DNA from 3 places in the Pseudarthrobacter xylosi genome. Region 2 is predicted to be linked to each of the others. Evidence: riboswitches for the same ligand, from Rfam matches in the RefSeq annotation. Region 2 holds a riboswitch; each other region holds the start of a gene.
What was found. Region 2 has a riboswitch for cyclic di-AMP ahead of ACZY1F_RS20710 (NlpC/P60 family protein). Riboswitches for the same ligand answer to the same signal wherever they lie in the genome.

Region 1 (7,797 bases), on a different contig from region 2:
GCGCTCGAGGAGCTGAGCTGGATGACGGATCTGATCGATACTACGGAGATGTATCTTCGGACCATTTTGGAGCTTGAAGAAGAGAACATCGTTGCTCTTCGCGCACGCATCGCCGAACGGCTGCGGCATTCCGGCCCCACGGTGTCCCAAACCATCGGCCGGATGGAGCGCGACGGACTGGTAGTGGTCTCCGGAGACCGCCATCTGGAGCTGACCGAAGCCGGGCGGAAACGCGCCACGGAAGTGATGCGCAAGCACAGGCTGGCCGAACGGCTCCTTGCGGATGTGATTGGCCTGGACTGGGCCTACGTCCACGATGAAGCGTGCCGCTGGGAGCACGTGATGAGTGAACGCGTTGAGCAGCGCATCTACGAATTGCTCAACCACCCCACCGAGTCGCCCTACGGCAACCCCATCCCCGGGCTGGCCGCACTGGGCGGGCCGGCGTCCGCGCTGCCTGACGCCGCTGTGATTAATCTCCTGGATGCGATGCAGGGCTACGGGCCGGCGTCGAACGTGACGGTCAGCCGGTTGGCCGAGCCCATCCAGGTGGAACCTGAGCTGCTGGTCCAGCTGGACGAGGGCGGAATCAGGCCAGGTGCCTCGGTGTCCCTGGAACGCGTGGGGGAGTACATCTCCGTGCGGGTTCCGGGCATAGAAGGGGCGCTCGAGCTGCCCCCGGAAGTGGCATCGCACGTCTTCGTTTCCGTCCGCTGACGGGACGGCGGTCCCCCCGCGTGGGGCCGCGGGATAGCGCAATGACGACTCGTTCCGCAAAGATAACGGAATTGTTACTGTCCAACTTAATCACCTATAGTTGAAACTCAGCGTCGATACAAAAGCGTTACCTGATCCGAAGCCGAGCTCTGCCAGCGGATCAGGTGCACGAGTCACCAACTGGCAGAGGCGGGGGAACCACAACCGGCAGTCGCGAGACTGCCTTGGGGTGAAGTCCGTCAGCAGCAAGCCTCTTCCAGCGAAGGATCCTCACGGGATATCTCTGCGCCAAGTGCTTGTCACGGCGGACCGGGTCTTTGAACTCTCTGACCCGAATCCGACAGCTAACTTCGCAGGCTACCCAGAGAGGAACATTCTTGACCACGCAATACTCCAGGGGCCGCCGTCGCGCGGCGGGTCCCGCTTCGGCGCCCAGAGTGGCCGAGGATTTCACCGCGGAAAGGCCCCGCGACCCACAGCGGGAAGCACGCCGCCGCCGGGGACCCTTCCGGCAGATGACGGATTTCGCCGCTGCCAGTGGCCTCGGCCAGAAGGCCGGCATCGCCTTGGCAGCAACAGGCCTGGCTCTCACGGTGACGGTTCCCGTGACCGGCCCCGTGATGGCCACCCCGGCGCCCGGCCAGCCGGCGTCGTCCGTTTCCGCCGCCCCGCAGCCCGAAGTTACCGCCGAAGCCGCCGCCCAAATTGACTTCAGCCGCTCATCAGTGGTTACCCAGGGTGATCCCGACGGCAAGCTGAAGCAGCTGCTGAGCGCCCAGTCCGCGGGATCCATTACCCGCGCCGCCTCGGCCGGAAGCCTGGGCTCGCCGCTGGCCCAGCTGGTTACGGCCTCACCCTTCGGATTCCGGGTCAGCCCCATCACCGGCGGCACCGGCGACTTCCACCGTGGCCAGGATTACGTGGCACAGTGCGGAACCTCCGTCATGGCCGCTGCCAGCGGCACCGTGACCTTCGTCGGCTGGCACCAGTATGGTGGCGGCAACCGCGTGGTGGTGGATCATGGCAACGGCCTTGAAACCACGTACAACCACCTCTCGTCCGCCAGCGTCAAGGTAGGCCAGACGGTCAGCCGCGGCGACGTAATTGCCCTCAGTGGCACCACGGGCGCGTCCACGGGCTGCCACCTCCACTTCGAGGTCCAGATCAACGGCGAAGTCGTCGACCCCACCGGCTGGCTCTGACTCAAATGATGGCAAACTCTCGGATCGCAGCGACGTGCCGTGACCTGAATGTGACATTGGCCAGGAACTCCTGTAACGTCTAAAGCGCGTCAACTTTTCCGAAGTTGACGTTCTTGAGTGGATTGCCTAGCTCTGCCACCGCTCAAGGTCCGTTCGCATGACATCGTCTGGCAGGGGCGGGGGAACCAATTTTGGTCTTCGATTCTGAAGGCCTTGGGGTTAAGTCGCAAAGCTTCCACTGTGAAGCAGCGTGGCCGGGTGACTCCCATCCGAATCCGACAGCTCACCTCGTAGGCATTGGGAGAGGCTACCTTCGTGTCTTCACGCCATAATTCTGCGCGCCACCGCGCACAACCGGTTCGCACCAACCCCTTGGACTCCGTGTCCAAGGCAGTCAGTGCTAATGCCGGGACCGTAGGTCGCCAGGCTGCCGTTATCGCAGCTGCATCAGGTCTGATCCTGAGCATGGGGCTTCCGGCCAACGCCGCGGATACCACCGCCGGCGTTTCCGCCTCTACCGAGTCCGGTTCCGCGCAGACGGCACTCGCCGTAACTGCGGCGCCCACGGCTACCGTTTCCTTCGAGCGCCCCGTGATCAAGACCACGCCGGCACCGAAGGTTGAGACGGTTCGTGCGCAGTCCACGGCCTCCGAAACCGGGGCTCAGGGTGCTGCCGCAACCGAGGCCGCGGCCTCCAAGCTCGCTGACACTGTCTCCTCCGCTGCCGCTTCGGGTCTGGCAGCACTTGCCTACACCGGTATCGGCCACCCCTACGTTTGGGGCGGCACCACTCCCAATGGCTGGGACTGCTCAGGCTTTACGCAGTGGGTCTACGCCCAGGCCGGCATCAGCATTCCCCGCACCAATGCCTGGACAGCCATGCGGCCCACCGCCACACCGGCTCCCGGTGACCTGGTCATGCAGAATGGCGGCGCCCACGTTGGCATTTACGTCGGCAACGGCATGATGATCAGCGCACTTAACCCGTCACAGGGCACGCTGCTGCACTCCGTGGCCTCCACAGGCGGCGGATCCTTCTACACCATGAAGTAGAAGAACCGCACTTCGCTGGAAACTTTTCGCTAAATCCCCGTTCGGGGCGTGCCGGCGTACCCCCAAGATGCCGGCGCGTCCAAAGCCCTCGTGCTGCCCACGCGGTCCTGAGGAAAACGAAAGAGAGAAATTAATGACTACACGTGCAACTGTTGCACGGCACCGCGCCGAGGTCGCCAAGACCAACTCGCTGGCTGTCATTGCCAAGGCTGTCGGCGACAACGCCGGCGGCATGGGCCGTCAGGCCGCGGTTATCGCTGCCGCTTCCGGCCTTGTCCTGACCAGTGGTATCGCTGCGAACGCGGCAGACACCGGAGTGCAGCACGAAGGTGCTTCCGCTTCGAACCTTGAGGTTGAGGTTTCGGCCCCGGCCATTATTTCCGCTGCTTCCACCATTGCCATCTCCTACGAGAAGCCGGCCGTGACCACCACTCCGGCTCCGGTTGAGGCTCCCGAGCCGGTTGTTGAAGCTCCGGCTCCAGCTCCGGCCAAGGCCGCGGCCACTATCAAGGTAGCGTCGGCAACCCCTGCCGCTCCCTCGGCTCCCGTCGCTGCCAGCGGCAAGGGTGCTGCCATCCTGTCCGCTGCGTACGCGCAGCTCGGCGTCAGCCAGGACTGCACCATGCTGGTGACCAACGCCCTGGCCGCCGTGGGCATCAACTACCACGGCTGGCCCGCCGGCTACCTGTCCCTGGGTAAGACCGTGAGCGCCGCCGAGGCCCAGCCCGGCGACCTGATCTACTACGCAGACGGCGGCGCGGGCATGGCCCACATTGCCGTGTACGCGGGCAACGGCCAGGCAGTCCACGGCGGTTACAACGGCAACCAGACCGTTGTATTCAGCGCCAATGTTGGTTCAGGACCGGTTTTCATCCGCGTGTCCTAGCAGCTGCTTGAGTGTTCAAAGGACCCCCGCCTCACGGCGGGGGTCCTTTGCTGTCTGCGGGCTGTCGCACAAATCCGGACGGGCGGCCAGGCCCGACACGGGATCCCGGATACTTCCGGATTAGTTGATCCCGGGATTCTTTGTTTACTCTTGTGGTGTCGATCCATAGCCCGGATATGCCGGGGGCAGCCGGCCCTCGTGCCCCTGACGGGTGCGGCCACAAAGAGGTACGTGCATGCGCACTCTCGTTCTGAATGCTGGATATGAACCGCTGGCGGTAGTCACCTTCCGCCGGGCGCTGGTGCTTGTGCTCACGGGCAAGGCCAGCGTTATTGCCGAAGGCGATGACCCTGTGGTGGGGCCCCAGGAGATTATGGGCCGCCCGTCCGTGATACTCCTGAACCGCTACATCCGCCCCAGATACAACCAGAGCACCGCTGTCAGCCGCCGCGGCGTCCTGCGGCGGGACGGCCACCGCTGCGCTTATTGCGGCAAAGGGGCCCACACAATCGACCATGTCCAGCCCAAATCACGTGGCGGCGCCGACTCCTGGGAAAACCTGGTGGCCGCGTGCCTCCGCTGCAACAACAGCAAGGGCGATCACACCCCGGCTGAAATGGGCTGGAAGCTCAGGTTTGTCCCGGAACCGCCGCACGGCACCATCTGGCAGATCAAGGAACTTGAGAAGCCAACGCCGGCCTGGGATCCATTCCTGCTGCCGGAACGGGCTGCCTGATTTCGCGCCGCTGCTTCAGCCCCGCGCAGCATCCCGGCCCCGAGCAGTATTGCAGCCCCGAGCAGTATTCCGGCCTGCACGGTTAAGCTGGGTGGGTGGACGCTGACCCCCTCGAATTCGATGCCGTCATCCTCGCCGGCGGCCGTTCGTCGCGGCTCGGTGGCGTGCCCAAACAGAGCCTGACGTACGACGGCGACTCCCTGTTGCGCCGCTCGGTGGCCGCTGCCGGGGGTGCCGGAGCCGCCGTAGTGGTCGGGCCGGATATCCCGGAAGTGCCTGGCGGGGAGGTCCCGGCCGGGTTTCTGCGCTGCCGCGAGGACCCTCCGTTCAGCGGCCCCGCGGCTGCCATTGCGGCCGGGCTCGCGGCACTGGCCGCTGCGGGCGGCAGCCGTCCCGGGCTGACGCTGGTGCTGGCCTGCGATATGCCCAACGTAGGGCAGGCGGTGGCGGCGCTGAAGGCTGCGTTGCGTTCACGAGGGCCCGGCGCAGGACCTGCCGCAGGCAGTCCTGCGGGCCTGGAACCGGACGGCGTGGTGGCCGTCTCGGAGGATGGCCGCCGCCAGCCGCTCATTGGTTTTTATAGCACAGCCGCGCTACAACGTTCCGTGGCAGAACTGGAAAGCACAGGACGCTTAATCAACGGGTCGGTGAGGGCACTCCTTGCTAGTCTGGACGTGCAGCTTGTCGCCGTTCCGGCCGGCTCCACGGCAGACGTGGATACCTGGGACGATGCCGCCGCACTTGGAGTGGCCGGTCCGGATCCCCTGAGCGGGCTCCGGGGCAACACGGCCGCGAACGATTTGGGAGGCAGAGCGTGAAAAGCCAGGAAGAGACGCTGGAAGAGTGGTGCAGGTCCTTGCTCCAGGCGTATGAACTGGAGGACGTCCAGATCGACGTCAACACCATTCTGTCGCTGGCCGGCGTGGCAGCCCACTCAGTGGTCCGCCCGGCTGCCCCGCTCACCACTTTTATTGCCGGATTCGCCGCGGGCCTGGCTGCGGGATCGGGACAGGCCTCGAACGGCGCCGCCATGACCGCTGCCATGGACCGTGCCCGCAGCCTGGCTGCTGACTATGACGCCGAATCCGCCGGGACCCCCGTCGAATGACTCCCGTTCAGTGACCGCCGCCACCGGCGACGTATCCGAAAATCCTGAGCAGCAGTCAGCCCCGTCAAAGCACCTCGCCCACACCTGGGATGAGGCGCGCAAGGCCGCTTTTGATATCGCCACGCCGATTCCGCCCGGCCAGGTTCCCCTGGGCCAGGCCCTGGGCAGGGTCCTGGCCAGCGACATCACTGCGTTGCACGACATGCCGCACTACGCGTCATCGGCGATGGACGGCTGGGCCGTCAACGGCACTGGTCCCTGGATCGTGGCAGAACCCGGCCAGCGGCTGGCACCCCACCAGGCCAGCCCCATCGTCACCGGCGGACTGATCCCGCCCGGTGCTAAAGCTGTCCTGCGCAGCGAAGCTGCCGTGCTTGGAACGGACGACGACGGCCTTCCGCTGCTGATGACCGGCGGCACCGCCCGCCCCGGCGAGCCCGGGAACGGCCAGCACATCAGGAAGGCCGGCGAAGAAGCCGCCGCGGGAGAGGTGCTGGTCAAAGCCGGCGTAACACTGAACCCGGCCCATCTGGCGGTGGCGGCCCTGGCCGGGCACGATGACCTGCTGGTCCAGGGCAAGCCCGTGGTTAAACTCCTGCTGACCGGCTCCGAAGTTGTTGCCCAGGGGCTGCCGGTCCCAGGACAGGTCCGGGACACCTTCGGTCCGCAGCTCGCGGCCGTTGTGGGAATGCTCGGCGGCATCAACGGCGGCCAGGAACGGATCGGCGACTCTTACGCTGAGTGGCTGGACGGACTGGCGGACCTCCCACCCGAGGTGCCGGACCCCTCCGCGCTGCCAGCCGACGTCGTGATCACCACCGGCGGTACGGGCGTCTCAGATACCGACCACCTCCGCCGGGCCGTGGCGGAACTGGGCGGGCGGCTGGTTATTGACGGCATCGCCATGCGCCCCGGCCATCCGGCTGTCCTGGCCGAGCTCCCCGACGGTCGATTTGTCCTGGGTCTCCCCGGAAACCCGCTGGCGGCCATGATGGCACTGTCCACGGTGGGCGAACCGCTGCTGGCGGCGCTGGGCCACGGCAGTATGCCGCCGGTGCAGGAGGTCCCGTGCGGGACTACCATCGAGCCTGAGCCGGGACGGACCAGGCTGATGCCCTTCCGGCTTCTGTACGGGATGGCGTCACCGGCCAAGCACGCAGGTCCCGGGATGATGCGCGGACTGGCGTCGGCGCACGGAGTGCTGGTTGTTCCGCCGCATGGGGTACAGCTGGGCGAACCAGTCCCGGCGTTCGCATTGCCGTGGGGGCCGCCCGTGCCCGCGCCCACGGAGCCGGGTACCAAGCCCAAGGGCCGGCCCGCCGCGAAGCCGGCCACCCGGGCAGCTGGCAAGGACGCTGCGAAGCCCGCCGGCCCGGTGGACTGGAGTGCACTGCTGGGATAAGCGACGTGCTGCGGAATCCCGTACGCCGCGGCCCGGCCAGTGGTGCAATGATGGACCCATGAACAGCGCCAGCCGGCAGGTCCGGAACGTCCACGGGGCCCTTCGAGACAGTCCGGAGGTTCGCTGATGGGGCGCGTGACGCAGCGCCGCAAGGTGCACAAGTATGTTTTGGATGGCTCGCCCAGTGCCCTTGAGTTCCCGGTCCGCCACCGCGAGGACGTCCTCGCCGTCGAAGAGCCGCTGGAAATCCGGATCGGTTCGCTGTCGTTTTCGGTGACCATGCGGACTCCCGGGGACGACTTTGACCTGGTGGCCGGCTTCCTGGTGTCCGAGGGGATCATCTGGGCGCCCGAGCACCTCGTGTCGTTGCGGTTCTGCGCCGGCGAAGACGAAGACGGCGTCCAGACGTTCAATGTGGTGGAGGCCCAGCTGCGGCCCGACGTCGAACTCCCGGCGAAGGGACGGAACGTCTTCACCTCAAGTTCCTGCGGTATCTGCGGCACGGACTCGATTGAGGCAGTGCGCAAGTCTTCCCATTTCAGCCCGGCGGCGGATCCTTTGACCGTGCCCGCCGACGTGCTGGCTTCCCTTCCCGGACGGCTCCGCGAAGCCCAGGACGTTTTTGACGTCACCGGCGGAGTGCACGCCGCGGGCCTCTTCCGCATAACTGACGACGGCGGCGTGCAGCTCTTG
Region 2 (7,797 bases):
CAGACCCAAAAGCTAGTCGCCACGGGCAGACGAATACATATGACTTGGGTGTTGACAGTGTCAACACCCTTTTTGGCCGGACAAACACGGTACCTACTGCCGATCAAACGTCCAGAAGCAGCTTTCCAAGAGGGACGTCCAGCTAAAGCGGCTACGTCATGTCGTACCCGCAGCCCAGAACCATGAAGAGGTGTAGGCCAACCAGGGCCAACCCGACAGAACCGGAACGAGGAAACCGCATAGCCAAAGCTCGCAGCAGGCGGAAGGCCCACCAGCCAGGGTCTTGAACCCGTCAGCCCACACACCTGAACAGGCCCCGCGGCGACCAGGCCACAGCCCGCACACCAGCCGTCAGAGCGACGCGACCACAAGCTTTGTCAACACGCCAAAGCAAAATCGCCTCTGACGAGGGAAAACGTCGTGCCCGAGGTGGGACTCGAACTGCATTCCAGCCCCTGCAAACACTGGGAACTCACGGAAACATGCGGAATCCGGCCCGATCCGACCCCTGTACGACCCAGTCCGACGGCAATAGTGTGCACATTGTGCACACCCCCGAAATGACTCTTCTGCACACGCCGAACGCCAACCGCGCTACCCACTTTTGGAGCGCGGTTCCTCCGTGCGCTAGGAATCCGGACGGGTTCGCCCCGTCCTAACTTGTGTGTGACGCCGTCTGCCAGGGCGAAGCATGTACTCGCCGGGAGGCCCACCCAACAAAGTAGGCCATCTTGCAGTGACGCTACGTGCACCCATCTCATGACCTGTTCGGCAGACACGGACATGACCACGCCAAGAGGCGACTATGAGGCCATCCAGCGGAGGGCATGGTAGTCGCCCGCCGGATCCTTGGATTCGCTGCGTTCATGTCTTGTCCCACCCAGCCAAAGGACTGTCCAGCCATCCGCCACTCTCCGTCCGCCTCCTTCACCATTGAGGCGTGAAAACACCCTCTGGTCAGTGACGGCTAGGGCTTCGTGGGCTGATATCGGCCGCGCCGTCGGCATCAGTCGCCAGTCCGCCCACGAACGGTGGACGGAAAAACAGTGACCTGCACTAGGTGGTAGGCCCACCACCAGCATGTCAGGGCCAAGCCCGCCACCGCGTCGGGTTGAGCCAGGCAGAGCGACAGAGCTTGCCAGGCATTCAAAAGGCCGGTGATTCATTGCCCCCAGGCATTGAATCGCCGGCCTTCAGTGGTCCGACTAGCCTGCGCGCACGAAGGTGACGGCGCCCTTGGATGTCATCCATGTCAGGGGGTGGACTGCGGTTTCGTTCTTGCCGTTCAGCCCGGAGCTAAGCACTTGACCGTTGCCGACGTAAATTCCTACGTGGCCAGGTTGCATCACCATGTCACCGGGCTGGGGATCGGTGACAACGGTGCCGTAGTTCATGAACTGCATCGGACCGAGGTCCCCAACGGGGATACCGGCAGCACCCAGGGCGTTTTCCACCAATCGTGTGCAGTCCTGGATCATGCCGATCTGGGCGTAGGCGGAGGAAACCATCGCGGCGTTGACTCCACCTGTTGCCGGGGCGACCACCGGCGCGGCAGCAGCGGGGGTGACTGTGATTTGAGCCTTGGCCGGCGCAGCAGCCTTCGCGACGGCTGCCGGGGCGGCCTCAACGGCCACAGGTTTGGGTGCTTCCACGACAGGCGCCGGCGTGGTCTCAACGGCAGGACGCTCGAAGGAAATCTGGACCGTGGAATCTGCGCTAAGCGGGGCCTGTGCCTGGCTGGCGAGTTCAAGGTTTGAGGTCGACTCCGCATCGCGCTGGGCCGGGGCGTCCGCTGCCTGCGCGGCAATGCCGCTGGTCAGGACGAGGCCGGAAGCTGCTGCGATGACGGCGGCCTGGCGGCCCACACCGCCAGCATTGTCAGCGACGGATTTGGACAGGACCGCAAGAGCACTGGTTTGGACGGGGACCGCGCAGCGGCGGCCGTGAGCTTTGCGAATGGGCATGAAAGGGCCTCTCCCACTGCCTGCGAGGTTAGCTGTCGGATTCGGATGGGAGACACCCGGCCGCAGTTCCAGCGCAAGCTGGAGGTGCGGCTTCACCCCAAGGCCTGCTCGAAGCAGGCCACAATTGGTTTCCCCGTCTCTGCCGGACGAATTTGCGAACGGATCCCGAGGCGGCGGCAGAGTTAGGCAATCAGCTCAGGAGTGCCGCATTCGGATAACCGGCACGCGCCCGACCCTACGGGAAAACCCAAGTCGATGTCACATTTGCATAACGGTGTTTCGCTTTCCTTCGCCGTGCGTGAGCAATTGCAGTGGGGGTGATGTTCCGCGAAGCGGGCCGCCACCCTTGACACTGATACCCCCTGGGGGTATATTTTGGAGTGTTGTCAGTGAAGTGGTATGTCCCGGCAGGCGCGATTGGCGCCGCCTTCACAGCCGTTCAACCCCAGCGCCCCTTGATCCATCGTCCCAGAATGGAAACTGACATGTGTGGAACTGAAAACCGGACCGAACTGCCCCTCGCCTCCTCCGCCGCGGGTTGCAGCTGCTGCTCAACCGAAGCCTCCTCCGCACCCGCCACGGCCGCCGGCGCCAGCGGCGTCGAGTTCGCTGTTGAAGGCTTGACCTGCGGGCATTGCGTCCAGACTGTTGAGAAGGCCGTCTCCGCCCTTGACGGTGTGGAACCCGCCTCTGTTGATCTCGTTCCCGGCGGCCGTTCCCGTCTTATCGTCGGAGGTAAGGCCGATAGTGCCGCTGTGCGTGAGGCTGTCACCTCCGCCGGCTACGCCCTAACCAGCCACTGACCTCTTCACGCCTCCCCTGGCAGCCACTGCCCGGAAAAAGCGCAATCTCCTCTCGAAAGAAAACCCATGGAAGATCACACCCAGCATCACGGTGGACATCCAAGCGAACCCACGCCCCCGCCCGAACAAAACAACACTTCCCCTGCGTCGGTCACCACAGTCACCGAACACCCACACAGCCACCACGAGGTCCACAGCGGGCAGGATGACCATGCGGTTCACAGCCACGGACAGCACGCCGGGCACAGCACCGCTATGTTCAAAAACAGGTTCTGGCTGACCCTGGCCCTGTCCGTCCCCGTCGTCTACTTCAGCCCCATGGTCGGGCACATCCTCGGCTACATGGCCCCGATGTTCCCCGGCTCGACCTGGATCCCGCCCGTCCTGGGCACCGTCATCTTCCTGTACGGCGGCCAGCCGTTCCTCAAGGGCGGATGGCAGGAACTAAAGAACCGGCAGCCGGGGATGATGCTGCTGATCGCGATGGCCATCACCGTCGCGTCCGCCGCGTCCTGGGTCACCACCCTGGGCATCGGCGGGCTCGACCTGGATTTCTGGTGGGAACTGGCACTGCTGGTAGCGATCATGCTGCTGGGCCACTGGATCGAAATGCGGGCCCTCGGCTCTGCCCAGGGCGCTCTGGATGCTCTCGCCGCGCTCCTTCCCGACGAGGCTGAACGCATCACCGACGCCGGCACGGAAACTGTTCCGGTCTCTGCCCTCCGCGAAGGCGACAACGTCCTGGTCCGCCCCGGCGCCAGGATGCCAGCGGACGGAACGGTCGTGGACGGCCAGGCCGAGTTCGACGAGTCGATGATCACCGGCGAATCCAAAACCGTTCTCCGCAGCCCCGGTGACACTGTTGTGGCCGGGACCGTCGCCACCGATAGCAGCGTCCGGGTCCAGGTCACCGCCGTCGGTGAGAACACGGCGCTGGCAGGGATCCAGCGGCTGGTCGCCGAAGCCCAGGCGTCCTCCTCTAAAGCACAGGCCCTGGCCGACCGGGCGGCGGCCTTCCTGTTCTACTTCGCCGCTGGCGCCGGCGTCATCACTTTCATCGTCTGGTCGCTGCTCGGCAGCGTCCCGGAGGCTGTCACCCGCACCGTCACGGTATTGGTCATCGCCTGCCCGCACGCGCTGGGGCTGGCCATTCCGCTGGTCATCGCCATCTCCACCGAGCAGGCAGCCCGGGCAGGGGTGCTGATCAAGAACCGGATGGCCTTGGAACGCATGCGCACCATCGACGTGGTCCTGTTCGACAAGACCGGCACGTTGACTACTGGTGAGCCTGATCTGAAGGACATCGCGACGGTGCCCGGTGAGGAAGCTGATGCGGTGCTGGCCCTCGCGGCCGCGGTGGAGTCCGACAGTGAGCATCCCGTAGCCCGGGCCATCGTCCGGGCAGCGCGGGAGCGGAACCTGAGGTTCCCGCAAGCAACGGACTTCAGTTCACTGACGGGACGGGGTGTCCGCGCCACCGTCGATGGCCGCACCGTCCATGTCGGCGGCCCGGCGCTGCTGCGCGAACTCGGCCTCACCGAACCCGACGCGTTGGCGCAATCCACCGAGACCTGGATGGGCCGGGGAGCCGCGGTGCTGCACGTCATCGACGGGGATCAGGTTCTGGGAGCGGTCAGCCTCGAAGACAGCATCCGGCCCGAATCCCGCCAAGCGGTGGCAGCATTGCAGAACCGGGGCGTCAAGGTGGCCATGATCACCGGCGACGCCCGCCAGGTCGCCCAGGCAGTCGCTGAAGACCTGAAGATCGATGAGGTCTTCGCTGAAGTACTTCCGGCAGACAAGGACAAGAAGGTCGCCGAACTCCAGGCCCGTGGGATGAAGGTCGCCATGGTCGGCGACGGGGTGAACGACTCCCCGGCACTGGCCCGCGCAGAGGTGGGCATCGCCATCGGCGCCGGCACCGACGTCGCCATGGAATCGGCAGGTGTAGTACTGGCCGGAAACGATCCACGCGCCGTCCTGTCCATGGTGGACCTGTCCCGCGCCAGCTACCGCAAGATGTGGCAAAACCTCATCTGGGCCACCGGCTACAACGTCCTCGCCGTCCCCCTGGCCGCCGGCGTCCTGGCGTTCGCCGGGGTAGTTCTGTCCCCAGCCGCCGGGGCGGTGCTGATGTCGATATCCACGATTGTGGTGGCCCTGAACGCCCAACTGCTGCGGAGGATGAAACTGAACCCCTCCCAAGTACGTTGAACCCTATGGCGCTGACCGGCCCTAAAGCCCACAGCCGGTAGCCTTAAGACCACCAAGCCGGCACGGAAAGGAGGAAAAGTTGTGACCGCAGTATCCCGCGGCCCCGTCACCGCTTTCCTCCTCCGTGCAGGCCTTCTGACCATGACCCTGGCCATCATCGCCGGAATCTTCGGCATGCACATCATGACCGGGGCCCACAACATGGCTGGCGCCCACAACATGCCCGGCGCAACTGCGGACACGGTCATGGGCCAGACGCACAGCACCCCGCCCGGCCACGCCAGCCACGGGACTGAACTGTCGCCGGACGCGGCCATAGCCGCCGAACCGGTAAATGACTCGCCTTCCTCTTGCTCCACTTCCGGAGGCTGCCCCAAGATGTCGGCCATGGACGCTTCCTGCGTGCTGGCGCCAGGGAATACCTCCCTCGCGGCCTCCTTGTCGGGAGCAGCCGCCTACTCGGTGCCTGACCTCGGCCGCGCGACTGCAGCGGGCACGAACTATTCCTTCTCACCGGACGGCCCCTCACCCGGTGACCTCAGTATCAGCCGCACGTAAACGAGCACTGCTGCGCCCCGTATCCTGCGCACAGTCGCAGCATGGGCACGCAACGAAACAGGCCGCCCTCCGGGGGCGGCCCACACTACACGCACCACCAAGGCGCCCAGGCGCCGCTGATACTTTGAGGACCCTGATTTAAATGAAAAAGACCCTGACCATTTCCACTGCCGCCGTCGCCGCAGCAATCGCCCTCGCCGGATGCTCCGCCGGTTCAGGAACCGGAAGTTCGGACGGAAGCAGCATGCCCGGCATGAACCACGGCAGCTCCGGCATGGCATCAAGCTCAGCCCCTCCTGCTTCGGCTCAGTTCAACGACGCGGACACCATGTTCGCGCAGATGATGATCCCGCACCACGCCCAGGCCGTGACCATGAGTGACACCATGCTCAAAAAAGAAGGCCTCCCGGCCGCTGTGACAGATCTGGCCACCAAGATCAAAGCGGCCCAGGGACCAGAGATCGAGAAGATGACCGGCTGGCTTGAAAGCTGGGGCCAGCCCACGATGATGCCCACTAATATGCCTTCGGGCCACAGCATGTCCGGGATGATGGGCGAGGACGACATGGCCAAACTCGAGTCCGCACAGGGCACCGAAGCGGCCAAGCTCTTCCTCACCCAGATGATCGCCCACCACCAAGGCGCCGTCATGATGGCCAAGACCGAAACCACCGACGGAAAGAACGCCGAAGCGGTCCAGCTCAGTAAAGACATCGTCAGCTCACAGGAAACCGAAATCCAGGAAATGAAAGACCTGCTAGCCACCCTCTAGCCAGCACACCAGCAGCGCCGGCCCCTCCCCCGGGGCCGGCGCCTCCCCACAAACATTTCCGGTCCACCATTGGAGTTTTTCCGTGCCCCTGCACTCTTTGACCCGTCCCCGGCCCGCAGCCGCCATCGCCGCAGCAACCCTCTTATTCACCTTGTCCGCCTGCAGCCCCAACTCATCAACCAACACTCCGAACGCCGGCACCGCACCTTCCACTGCCGCCTCCGGTCTTCCCAGTTCACACGTTCACGGCCTGAGCGTGAACCGCGAAACCGACCAGGTCTTACTGGCCACCCATGACGGTCTCTTCGACGTCACCAAATCCCCGGCCACCAAAATCGGGGACACCAACGACCTGATGGGCTTCACCGCCGCCGCTGACCAGGACGTCTTTTACGCCTCCGGGCACCCTGGCCCCGGCTCGAATCTGCCCAACCCCATGGGCCTGATCAAATCTGCGGACGGCGGTAAGACGTGGGAGCAGCTTTCACGCCAGCGCGTATCGGACTTCCATGCCCTCACGGCAGTCAAGTCTGGAATAGTCGCCTACGACGGGGCGCTTTGGACCAGTCCCGACGGGAAATCCTGGTCAGCGGCCACCGCCGGGTTCGTTCCCGCCGTCCTGGCTGGCACCCCGGAAGGTGACACCGTTCTGGCCACCACTAAGGACGGGCTTCAGCGCTCCACCGACGGCGGGAAAACTTGGCAACTGAACACCACGGCCCCCATTGTCCAGTTCGTGACATTTGACAGCAGCACCGAAACCTTCGGTATTGAACCGGACGGTTCGGTCCACTATTCAGCAGATGCCGGAACTACATGGTCCCGCGTCGGCCGGATCGACGGACAGGTCCAGGCGGTAGCCGCTGTAGAAGGGGCGGCAGGCAAACCCTGGTTGTGGGCTGCAACCCCTACCGGGTTGGTTGTTTCCACTGACGGCGGGGCGACGTTCCGGCCCGCCGACGCCGTCTAACTGACGGACACCGAACGAACTCCTCACCTCACTCGGCTGACACTCCGGCTGCGCTGCGGGGCGGGTTCCCCTAGGATCCCGCCCCGTCCCCAAGACCGCGAGGCTATCGCCGCAATCCGGCCATGGTCACCATGACCAGCCGGAGCACCGCCTCCCGGGACGTCAGTGTGGCCGCCGCTTCAAGGGCGTGGAGGCAAAAGGCGGCAAGTTCTTCCGGCGCGACGTCCTGCCGGAACTCCCCCGCCCCGGCGCCCTGGCGAACCAGATCCGCCAGGAATCCGTTCAGATGCTGTTGCGCCAAACCGACATGCGCGCCGCGGTGGAGCCGGACAGTATCGGGTGATCCATGCCCGGCACTGCTGAGGAAGGCATAGGCTTCCAGCACTGCCTGAAGCTGCCGCCCAGGTTCCTCAGTCTGCTGCCGGACCTCGTCCAGGTGTCGCAGATGAGCCTGGATCTGGCGCTCATGCCAGGCCAGGAGAATAGTCTCGACGTCCGGAAAATACTTGTACAGTG
Region 3 (7,797 bases), on a different contig from region 2:
GGAGGACGGTAAGCAGCACCTGCGCCTGGAGGACCAGGGAGGCGAGGCCTGCCGGCATGCCTAGCGCCATGGCCAGGTAGAGGAGGCCGAACTGGCCCGCGCTCATAAAGACGCCGACGCCGATGATCGCCTGCCAGCTGACGTCCGGCTTCCTGATAAAGAAGATCCAGGGGAAGACCACCAGGAGGAACCGCATGGCCACAAAAAGGAGCGGGGGAACCTCTCTGCCATTTGCATGCAGGCCGAAGTCGATGGCCACGAAGTTCAGGCCCCAGAGTACGGCGACCAGGGTGGCGAGGAGGGAGTGTCGGAGGTTCACGGTCCCACTCTTACAGAAGGCCAGATGAAGCACCAGCGTTGAATTCTGCGGCTAATCATGTACGTTTGCTTCATGATTGAGATCGGTTCGCTCCGGGCGCTGGCGGCAATCGAACAACACGGTTCGGTTATAGCGGCATCGGAGGTGATGGGCTTCAGCCCGTCTGCCGTCTCCCAACAGATCAAGAAGCTGGAAAAGCAGACCGGGTTCCCCGTCCTGGAGCGCCGCGGCCGCGGGGTGCTGCTGACTGAGCGGGGGCTCACCCTGGCAGCCTACGGCCGGCGCATCATGTCGGAGCTCGAGGAACTGGAATCCACCTTGTTGGCGGATCCGGCCAAACCTACCGGGCACCTCAAGGTTGTTTCCTTTTCCACCGCGTGCCGTGGCCTCCTGGGGCCAGTGCTGGGACGGCTGGCTTCTTCGGAAGCGGACCTGGACATCAGCGTGCTGGCCGAGGACCCTCGGGAAGCCGTGGCGCGGGTGGCCAACGGGGAGGCGGACCTCGGTGTGGTCCACAACTGGAACTCCGTCCCGCTGGTCATACCGGAGCACATGACGCTCGACTGGCTGTGCGAGGACGTTGCTGACGTCCTGGTGCACCGCGACCATCCGCTGGCCGGGCGCAGCCAGGTGGAACCGGCCGACCTCGTGGACGAACGGTGGATCAGCACGCCGCACGGCGCCATCTGCAACGAGGCGCTGCTGCGGATCTTCGCCGATCTAGGCCGGGTGCCGGACATCAGGGTCTACGATCCTGACTTCGCTACCCACATCGCCCTGGTGGAGCAGGGAGTCGTTGTGGCGCTGGTCCCCCGCCTCGGCCGGCCCGCACTGCCTGAAGACGTCGTGTGCCTGCCCGTGATCAACCCCACGCAGGTCAGGCAGGTGGGCATCGTGTACCGCCGGACCATGGCGGCCAGCCCCGGTATCCAGCACGTCGCCGGGCTGCTGCGCGAGGTCGCCGGAACGCGCGGGGTCAGTGGGCTCGCGGGACCTTGAACTTGGTCAGCCTGGCATCCTGCCCGTCCAGCTCGGCCCAGGGTTTTTCCGTTTCCAGCACCGTGAGTGCGCTGGTGGGGTAGCGCGTGGCGGCGTCCATGTAGGCGTCGTGGTTCGAGTCGCGTGAGGCAAGGTGCATGGCGAGGTCCTGGACGCCAGGCATGTGTGAGATGAGCATCAGGGTGGTGACGGTGTCAGGCACGTGGTTGACCACGGCGAGCATCCGCAGTGCAGAGGCGGCGTAGAGGCCGTCCTCAAGCTTCGGCGTCGGGGCCTTATCCCCCAGCTCGGAGCACACCCAGGTGCAGGTCTGGCGGGTGCGCAGCGCACTGGAACACAGGATGAAGTCCGGGAGGATGCCGTGCTTGACCAGCCACTTGCCGGCCAGGGGCGCCTCGCGGTGCCCCCGCTCCTCCAGCGGCCGCTCATGATCCGCCACACCGCCGGGCCAGTCGGCCTTGGCATGCCGCATGATCACCAGGCGTTTGATGTGGTGGTCGCTCATCCCCCAAGCCTAGCGCCCGTAACCTTCAGCCAGGGCGGCCGCTTCCGCTTTCGCGCGACGATCCCTCTGCGCCTGCGCTCGTACCTCACGCAACAACGGCGCTTTCGGGATATCCCGCTGCGCTGCAGCGTCCTTTCCAGCAACTTCCGCTTGAGGCGCCCGGCTCGTGGGTTCGTCTGCGGGGATGGCGTCCCGTGAAAGCTAAAGCGACCGCACCTCAGGGGTACGGCCGCTTTGGTGCGTCGCTGAAGGACTAGATCGAGTATTCCGGAGCAGCCCAGACAATAACTTCGGGGTGCTCGTAGAAGCGGTAGCCCTGGCCGCGGACGGTGCGGACGGTGTTGGCGAGGCGGCCCAGCTTCGAGCGGAGGCGGCGGATGTGGACGTCGATGGTGCGCTCGTTGGGGACTTCCTCGGCGTTGCGCCACAGGCCCTCGAGCAGCTCATCGCGGCCCACGGTGCGGGTACCGTTTTCGACCAGGTAGTTCAGGAGTTCGAATTCCTTGAAGGTCAGGTTCAGGGATTCGCCGTCAAGGTGGACTTCGCGGCGGGCAAGGTCGATCAGGACACCGGACGGGCGCGGATCCTGGGGCTGCTGCAGCCGGGCAGTCTCCGTGCGCTTCTGTGCGTTCACGGTGGGGTCACCAAAGGTGGAACGGACGACGTCGAGCGCGGAACCGGGGGTGCCGGCCGGGGCCACGGCCACCGCAGCGTAGCTTTCGGCACCGGTCACGAGTGACTGAGCGTAAGCGCGGATTTCCTGGGCAAGCTTGGCAATGGAGGTTCCGGCGGCCGCTGCGGTTTCCTCGTCGATGCCCATGTAGAGGACAAATCCACGGGCTACGGTGTCGTTGGCGACGGGCCGCACGGCGTTTGGCCCCGCGATAACCGGGGTGGGCGCGGTGAGCGGCGCGGCTTCGGCAGGCTGGACAGCACGGAGCTGGCCGTAGGAGTTGGGGTTGTAGCCCTGGGGCGCGTAGCCGGGGGCGGGAAAGCTGGCGCCTGGGGCTGCCGGGGCGAATGCCGGTCGAGCGCCGAAGCCTTGGCGGAGACCGGAAGCCTGGCCCGCCTTGCCTGCGTTACGGACGGAGATGTGGACGTATCCGGATGCAACTGACATGAATGCTTACCTCAATGTGAATGGCCGTCATCGCGGCTCGAATGCTGATTTCCCCGCAATGAGATCTGGGGAGGGCGCCCTACGCTGGGCTGGGGGCGAATGCCTAGGAACTCCGTGGGGTCTGAAGGTCAGGCGTGCATTCGACAACAGCGCATGTCGGCAGCAGCGGATGTGCTGGGCCAATATTCTGCGGCTGCAGGTGCTGTTGAGTTCTTGTTCACAATTCAAAGTGTGCAACGTAACAATAAGAACTTGCAAGTAACAATGGGTGCGTTGTTCCGCATAGTGAGACAGAATGCGGATTTGTGTGATAGATCACCATTCGGAAATGACGACAAATCGTAAGTTGTTGTCCGCTGAGGGTGTTCATAGGGCCCTGATCAACGAATAATCTTCGCTTATTCGTGGCGTTAAGCCCATTAGATTCACCGTGCCATGACTCGCCGAAATTGCTTGTGGCCTTTGGCCACCTGTCCAACGGAAAAGACGGCGGCCCGGCGCAAGCTCGGCATCCCGCCCGCCCACCCAGCTCGCTAGGCTGGCATTCACAGCGTGCGCACAGGAACCCCATAGCGCGGGCTAACCGAATGATCGGAGAGTTGTCCCATGGCCACTTCGCATTCCATGACCAACAACCTTCCGCAGCTGGCCCACCCGGACGGCTCCCCCATCCGCGCCCTGGTGGTAGACGACGAACCCAGCCTTTCCGAACTTATGAGCATGGGGCTGCGCATGGCCGGCTGGTCCGTTGCCGTCGCTTCGGATGGCCCGGAGGCCGTCAAGCTCGCCAAGGAGTTCCGCCCGGACGTCCTGGTGCTGGACGTGATGCTGCCAGGGTTCGACGGCGTTGAGCTGCTGGGCAGGATCCGCGCCTTCGCGCCGGAGGTACCTGCGCTGTTCCTGACTGCCAAGGACGCCGTTCAGGACAGGATCCTGGGCCTCGCGGCCGGCGGGGACGATTACGTGACCAAGCCGTTCAGCATGGAGGAGGTCCTGCTGCGCCTGCACCGCCTGGTCCAGCGCTCCGGCGTTGCCGCGATGGACACAGCGGAACTGGTGGTGGGCGATCTTGTCCTCAACATCGACACCCGCGAAGTGACCCGCGCGGGCGACGACCTTCAGCTAACGGCCACCCAGTTCGAGCTGCTCCGGTACCTTATGGAGAACCCCAAACGGGTGATCAGCAAGGCCCAGATCCTGGACCGCGTCTGGAACTACGACTTCGGCGGCCAGGCCAACATTGTGGAGCTCTACATCTCCTACCTGCGCAAGAAAGTGGATGCCGTGCACCCGCCCATGATCCATACCGTGCGGGGCGCCGGCTACGTCATCAAGCCGGCCGAGTAGCTGCTCCATGTCCTCGCCGCGAGCAACCCCAGCACCAGCCCGGAGCTGGCTGAAACCGGATACCTGGCATCTGCGTACGCGCCTGATCCTGTTGGCCATGGCCCTCCTGGTGGCCATCTGCGGCGCCGTGGGACTGTTCAGCTATGCCTCCATGGACTCCTTCCTCACCGGCCAGCTGGATGACCAGCTGAGCCAGGCCGCCAAGCGCTCGAACGATCCGGGCCGCCAGCCCTTGGGAGGATTCAACGGCAGGCCGGACCCGCTTGATTCCCGCGGGCAGAGCGTAGGAACGCTGAATGCGCGGATCCTGAACGGCCAGATCAACAGTGGCGGCTTCCTGGACTCGGGCATCACACGCCTGCCCCTCGACGCCGCAGACAAGCAGACCCTGCTGGCACTGGCGCGGAACGGCGTCCCTGCGAACCGCTCGCTGTCCAACGGGGATTACCGGATTGTGGCCGTGGAAACCGGCTACGGCGATGTCCTCGTCACGGGCCTTCCGCTGGCCGCCAAGGAAAGCACCCTGGCATCGCTGGTATGGACGTTTGTATTCGTTTCCCTTGGCGGCCTGGCGCTGATCGGGCTGGCAGGAACCGTGCTCATCCGGCGCACCATGAAACCGTTGGAGCAGCTTTCCGAGGTGGCAACCCGGGTGGCCCGGCTCCCGCTGGATGCCGGCGAGGTGGCACTCGCGGTGCGCGTCCCGCCGTCGAACTCCAACCCCGGAACCGAAGTGGGCAGCGTAGGACACGCCCTCAACCTGATGCTGGACAACGTGGCCAGTGCCCTCGAGGCGCGGCAGCGGAGCGAGACCAAGGTGCGGCAGTTCGTTGCCGACGCTTCCCATGAACTGCGCACCCCGCTGACCGCCATCCGCGGGTATACGGAGCTGATGCGGATGACCGAGGACTTCACGCCGGACGGGCGGAAGTCCCTGGCCCGCGTCCAGAGCCAGTCCGAACGTATGACCACCCTGGTGGAGGATCTGCTGCTACTGGCCCGGCTCGATGAGGGACAGCCCCTTAAGCTCAGCGAAGTTGATCTCACCCAACTCGTGATCGAAACCGTCAGTGACGAGAAAGTCATAGCCCCGGACCACCGCTGGCGCCTTGAACTGCCCGACGAACCGCTTGCCGTCAACGGTGATGCCTCCCAACTGCGTCAGGTGCTGGTCAACCTGCTCTCCAACGCGCGCAAACACACGCCGCCCGGGACCACCGTGGTCACCGCTGTCACGAAGTCTGCAGATGGGGGCTCTGCAGTGACCGTAACGGACGACGGCGGCGGCATCCCTGCGGAGTTCGTGGACCACGTTTTCTCCCGGTTTGCCCGCGCAGACGCGGCCCGCAAGGGAACGGCACCGGCCGTGGGCGCCGGGGCATCGGAGGGCACCAGCGGCCTGGGCCTGTCCATTGTCCAGTCCATCATGGAGGCCCACGGCGGGAGCGTGGCAGTGGCCTCGCGGGCCGGGCGGACAGAGTTCACCTTACTTTTTCCTGCTGGCGCCATGGTGCACCTAACCGAAGCCCGAGCGCAGCAAGGCGACACACCGTCTTCGTGATTCCTGTTACCAAAATGTGACTTAAGCGTCCAGCTCCTGTAGCGTCGAACAAGTGCGGATCCCGTTTGGGCCGCATATCCGGATGACGCCAAGCTCTGCCACTTCCCGGATTCCGTCTTCAGAGGCAGAGGCGGGGGACCCACCGTCCCGGGCACCAAGTGCCCTTTGGGGTTAAGCCAACACGTGATTGTGCCGTGTGGCCGGATGCCCTCATCCGAACCCGACAGCTAACTCCGCAGGTGTGAGAGGCGATCCATCATGTCTGAATTCAAGGTAGAAACACGCCCGCAGGGCGATACAAAGTCCGCCAGCCACCGCAAGCAGACCCGTATCGGTGCAGCTATGTCCCCACTGTCCAAGGCGGCCCGGATTCCCTCCGTGGGCCAGCGCGCCGCGGCATTGGCGACGGCGTGCGCCCTGCTGGTCGGAGTCACCGCCGCGGCACACGCTTCCGAGTCCGCTTCACTTGCGGCCAGCGTGGACCAGGCCGCCGAAGACGCCAGCGCCCAGTCGAAGCTGAGCATCCAAGCAGCCGAGATTCAGGCTCCGGCCACCCCAGAGGCTGCGCCGGCCGAGATCAACGTCGCGCCCCAGGCTGCCGAACCGGCGCCTGCGCAGGCCCCCGCCCCGGAGGTCGCTCCGGAGGCTGCACCGGCGCCGGCACCGGCTCCCGAACCTGTACCCGCTCCCGTTGTGGCCGTCAACGATCCCGCAGGAGCCCAGGCCTACGCCGCCGGGCAGCTGGCGACCTACGGCTGGTCCGCTGACCAGATGCAGTGCCTGCAGACGCTGTGGACCAAGGAATCCGAATGGACCACCACGGCCACCAATGCCAGCAGCGGCGCATACGGAATCGTCCAGTCATTGCCCGCTGAGAAGATGGCCAGCTCCGGCGGGGACTACCTCACCAACTACCGCACGCAGATCAACTGGGGCTTGAACTACATCCAGGAGCGCTACCAGTCACCGTGCGGCGCGCTGAACTTCCACCTGTCGCACAACTGGTACTAGGAGGCCGACTCCGCCTTACCCGGACTCCCCTGCGCCTGATTCCCGGCGCCAGGGCTGCCATACTTGGGCCATGAAAATCACCACCACCATCCTGGGCAGCGGCAACAAGGCGGGAATCGAAGTTCCCGAGGAGGTCATCTCGGCTCTCGGCGCGGGCAAGCGTCCGCCGGTGGTGGTGACCATCAACGGCAAGAGCTACCGGAGCAGCATTGCGGTCATGGGCGGACAGAACCTGATCGGGGTGAGCACCGCCAACCGGGAATTCACCGGAGTTGCCGCCGGCGACACCATCGAGGTGGACGTGGAACTGGACACCCAGCCGCGCATCATCGAGGTCCCCGACGATCTGGCCGCAGCCCTGGCTGCCGAACCCGAAGCGCAGGCTTTTTACGCCACGCTGAACTACAGCACGCAGCGCCGGTACGTGGAGCCAATCGGAGATGCCAAGTCGGACGAAACCCGGGCCAGGCGGATCACGAAGATGGTCGCCGACCTCAAAGCCGGAAAGAAATGATCGGCCGTCCCCCGGCGTTCCGTTCCACGGAGACAGTCACTCCACGGTAGTCCGGGATGTGGAGCACTCCTGCCGGCAATACGCCCGTATTGGGACCCACGGCCACCGTGCGGATCCCCGCGGCAACCCCTGCCGCAATTCCGGCGGGTGCATCCTCGAACACCACGGCGTCCTCCGGCTGCACGCCCAGCAGTCCGGCTGCCTTCAGATACCCTTCCGGGTCCGGTTTGCCCTGCGTGACCAGTTCCGCCGTCACGGCCTTGGCTGGCATGGCGAGTCCCGCGGCGTCCATGCGGATGTCCGCGAGGGTCCTGTCCGCTGAGGTCACCAGCGCCACTGCCTCGGCCGGGAGGCTGCGAAGCAGCTCGGCAGCCCCCGGCAACGCGACAATACCGGCAGTCCGCACCCGTTCCATGGCACC

Region 1: linked by a shared signal. The riboswitch ahead of ACZY1F_RS04320 (C40 family peptidase) and the one ahead of ACZY1F_RS20710 (NlpC/P60 family protein) in region 2 are both predicted to bind cyclic di-AMP.
Region 3: linked by a shared signal. The riboswitch ahead of ACZY1F_RS21150 (aggregation-promoting factor C-terminal-like domain-containing protein) and the one ahead of ACZY1F_RS20710 (NlpC/P60 family protein) in region 2 are both predicted to bind cyclic di-AMP.

The regions. Positions count from the first base shown of each region.
Region 1 covers NZ_JBVAYT010000002.1:55,678-63,474, forward strand. Annotated here, with positions in the region: gene ACZY1F_RS04310 (iron-dependent transcriptional repressor DtxR) at 22-717, shown strand; cyclic di-AMP (ydaO/yuaA leader) riboswitch at 857-1,091, shown strand; gene ACZY1F_RS04315 (M23 family metallopeptidase) at 1,095-1,919, shown strand; cyclic di-AMP (ydaO/yuaA leader) riboswitch at 2,068-2,230, shown strand; gene ACZY1F_RS04320 (C40 family peptidase) at 2,301-2,972, shown strand; gene ACZY1F_RS04325 (NlpC/P60 family protein) at 3,106-3,858, shown strand; gene ACZY1F_RS04330 (HNH endonuclease) at 4,094-4,594, shown strand; gene mobA (molybdenum cofactor guanylyltransferase) at 4,690-5,412, shown strand; gene ACZY1F_RS04340 (DUF6457 domain-containing protein) at 5,409-5,702, shown strand; gene ACZY1F_RS04345 (molybdopterin molybdotransferase MoeA) at 5,713-7,104, shown strand; gene fdhD (formate dehydrogenase accessory sulfurtransferase FdhD) at 7,231-7,797, shown strand, end outside.
Region 2 covers NZ_JBVAYT010000016.1:1,102-8,898, forward strand. Annotated here, with positions in the region: gene ACZY1F_RS20710 (NlpC/P60 family protein) at 1,206-1,964, opposite strand; cyclic di-AMP (ydaO/yuaA leader) riboswitch at 1,972-2,153, opposite strand; gene ACZY1F_RS20715 (heavy-metal-associated domain-containing protein) at 2,438-2,767, shown strand; gene ACZY1F_RS20720 (heavy metal translocating P-type ATPase) at 2,834-4,981, shown strand; gene ACZY1F_RS20725 (hypothetical protein) at 5,063-5,539, shown strand; gene ACZY1F_RS20730 (DUF305 domain-containing protein) at 5,682-6,311, shown strand; gene ACZY1F_RS20735 (F510_1955 family glycosylhydrolase) at 6,394-7,281, shown strand; gene ACZY1F_RS20740 (TetR/AcrR family transcriptional regulator) at 7,385-7,797, opposite strand, start outside.
Region 3 covers NZ_JBVAYT010000020.1:1,070-8,866, reverse strand. Annotated here, with positions in the region: gene ACZY1F_RS21180 (EamA family transporter) at 1-319, opposite strand, end outside; gene ACZY1F_RS21175 (LysR family transcriptional regulator) at 392-1,318, shown strand; gene ACZY1F_RS21170 (SixA phosphatase family protein) at 1,296-1,823, opposite strand; gene ACZY1F_RS21165 (winged helix-turn-helix domain-containing protein) at 2,077-2,943, opposite strand; gene ACZY1F_RS21160 (response regulator transcription factor) at 3,550-4,290, shown strand; gene ACZY1F_RS21155 (sensor histidine kinase) at 4,298-5,851, shown strand; cyclic di-AMP (ydaO/yuaA leader) riboswitch at 5,952-6,104, shown strand; gene ACZY1F_RS21150 (aggregation-promoting factor C-terminal-like domain-containing protein) at 6,110-6,862, shown strand; gene ACZY1F_RS21145 (DUF1905 domain-containing protein) at 6,933-7,376, shown strand; gene ACZY1F_RS21140 (HAD-IA family hydrolase) at 7,357-7,797, opposite strand, start outside.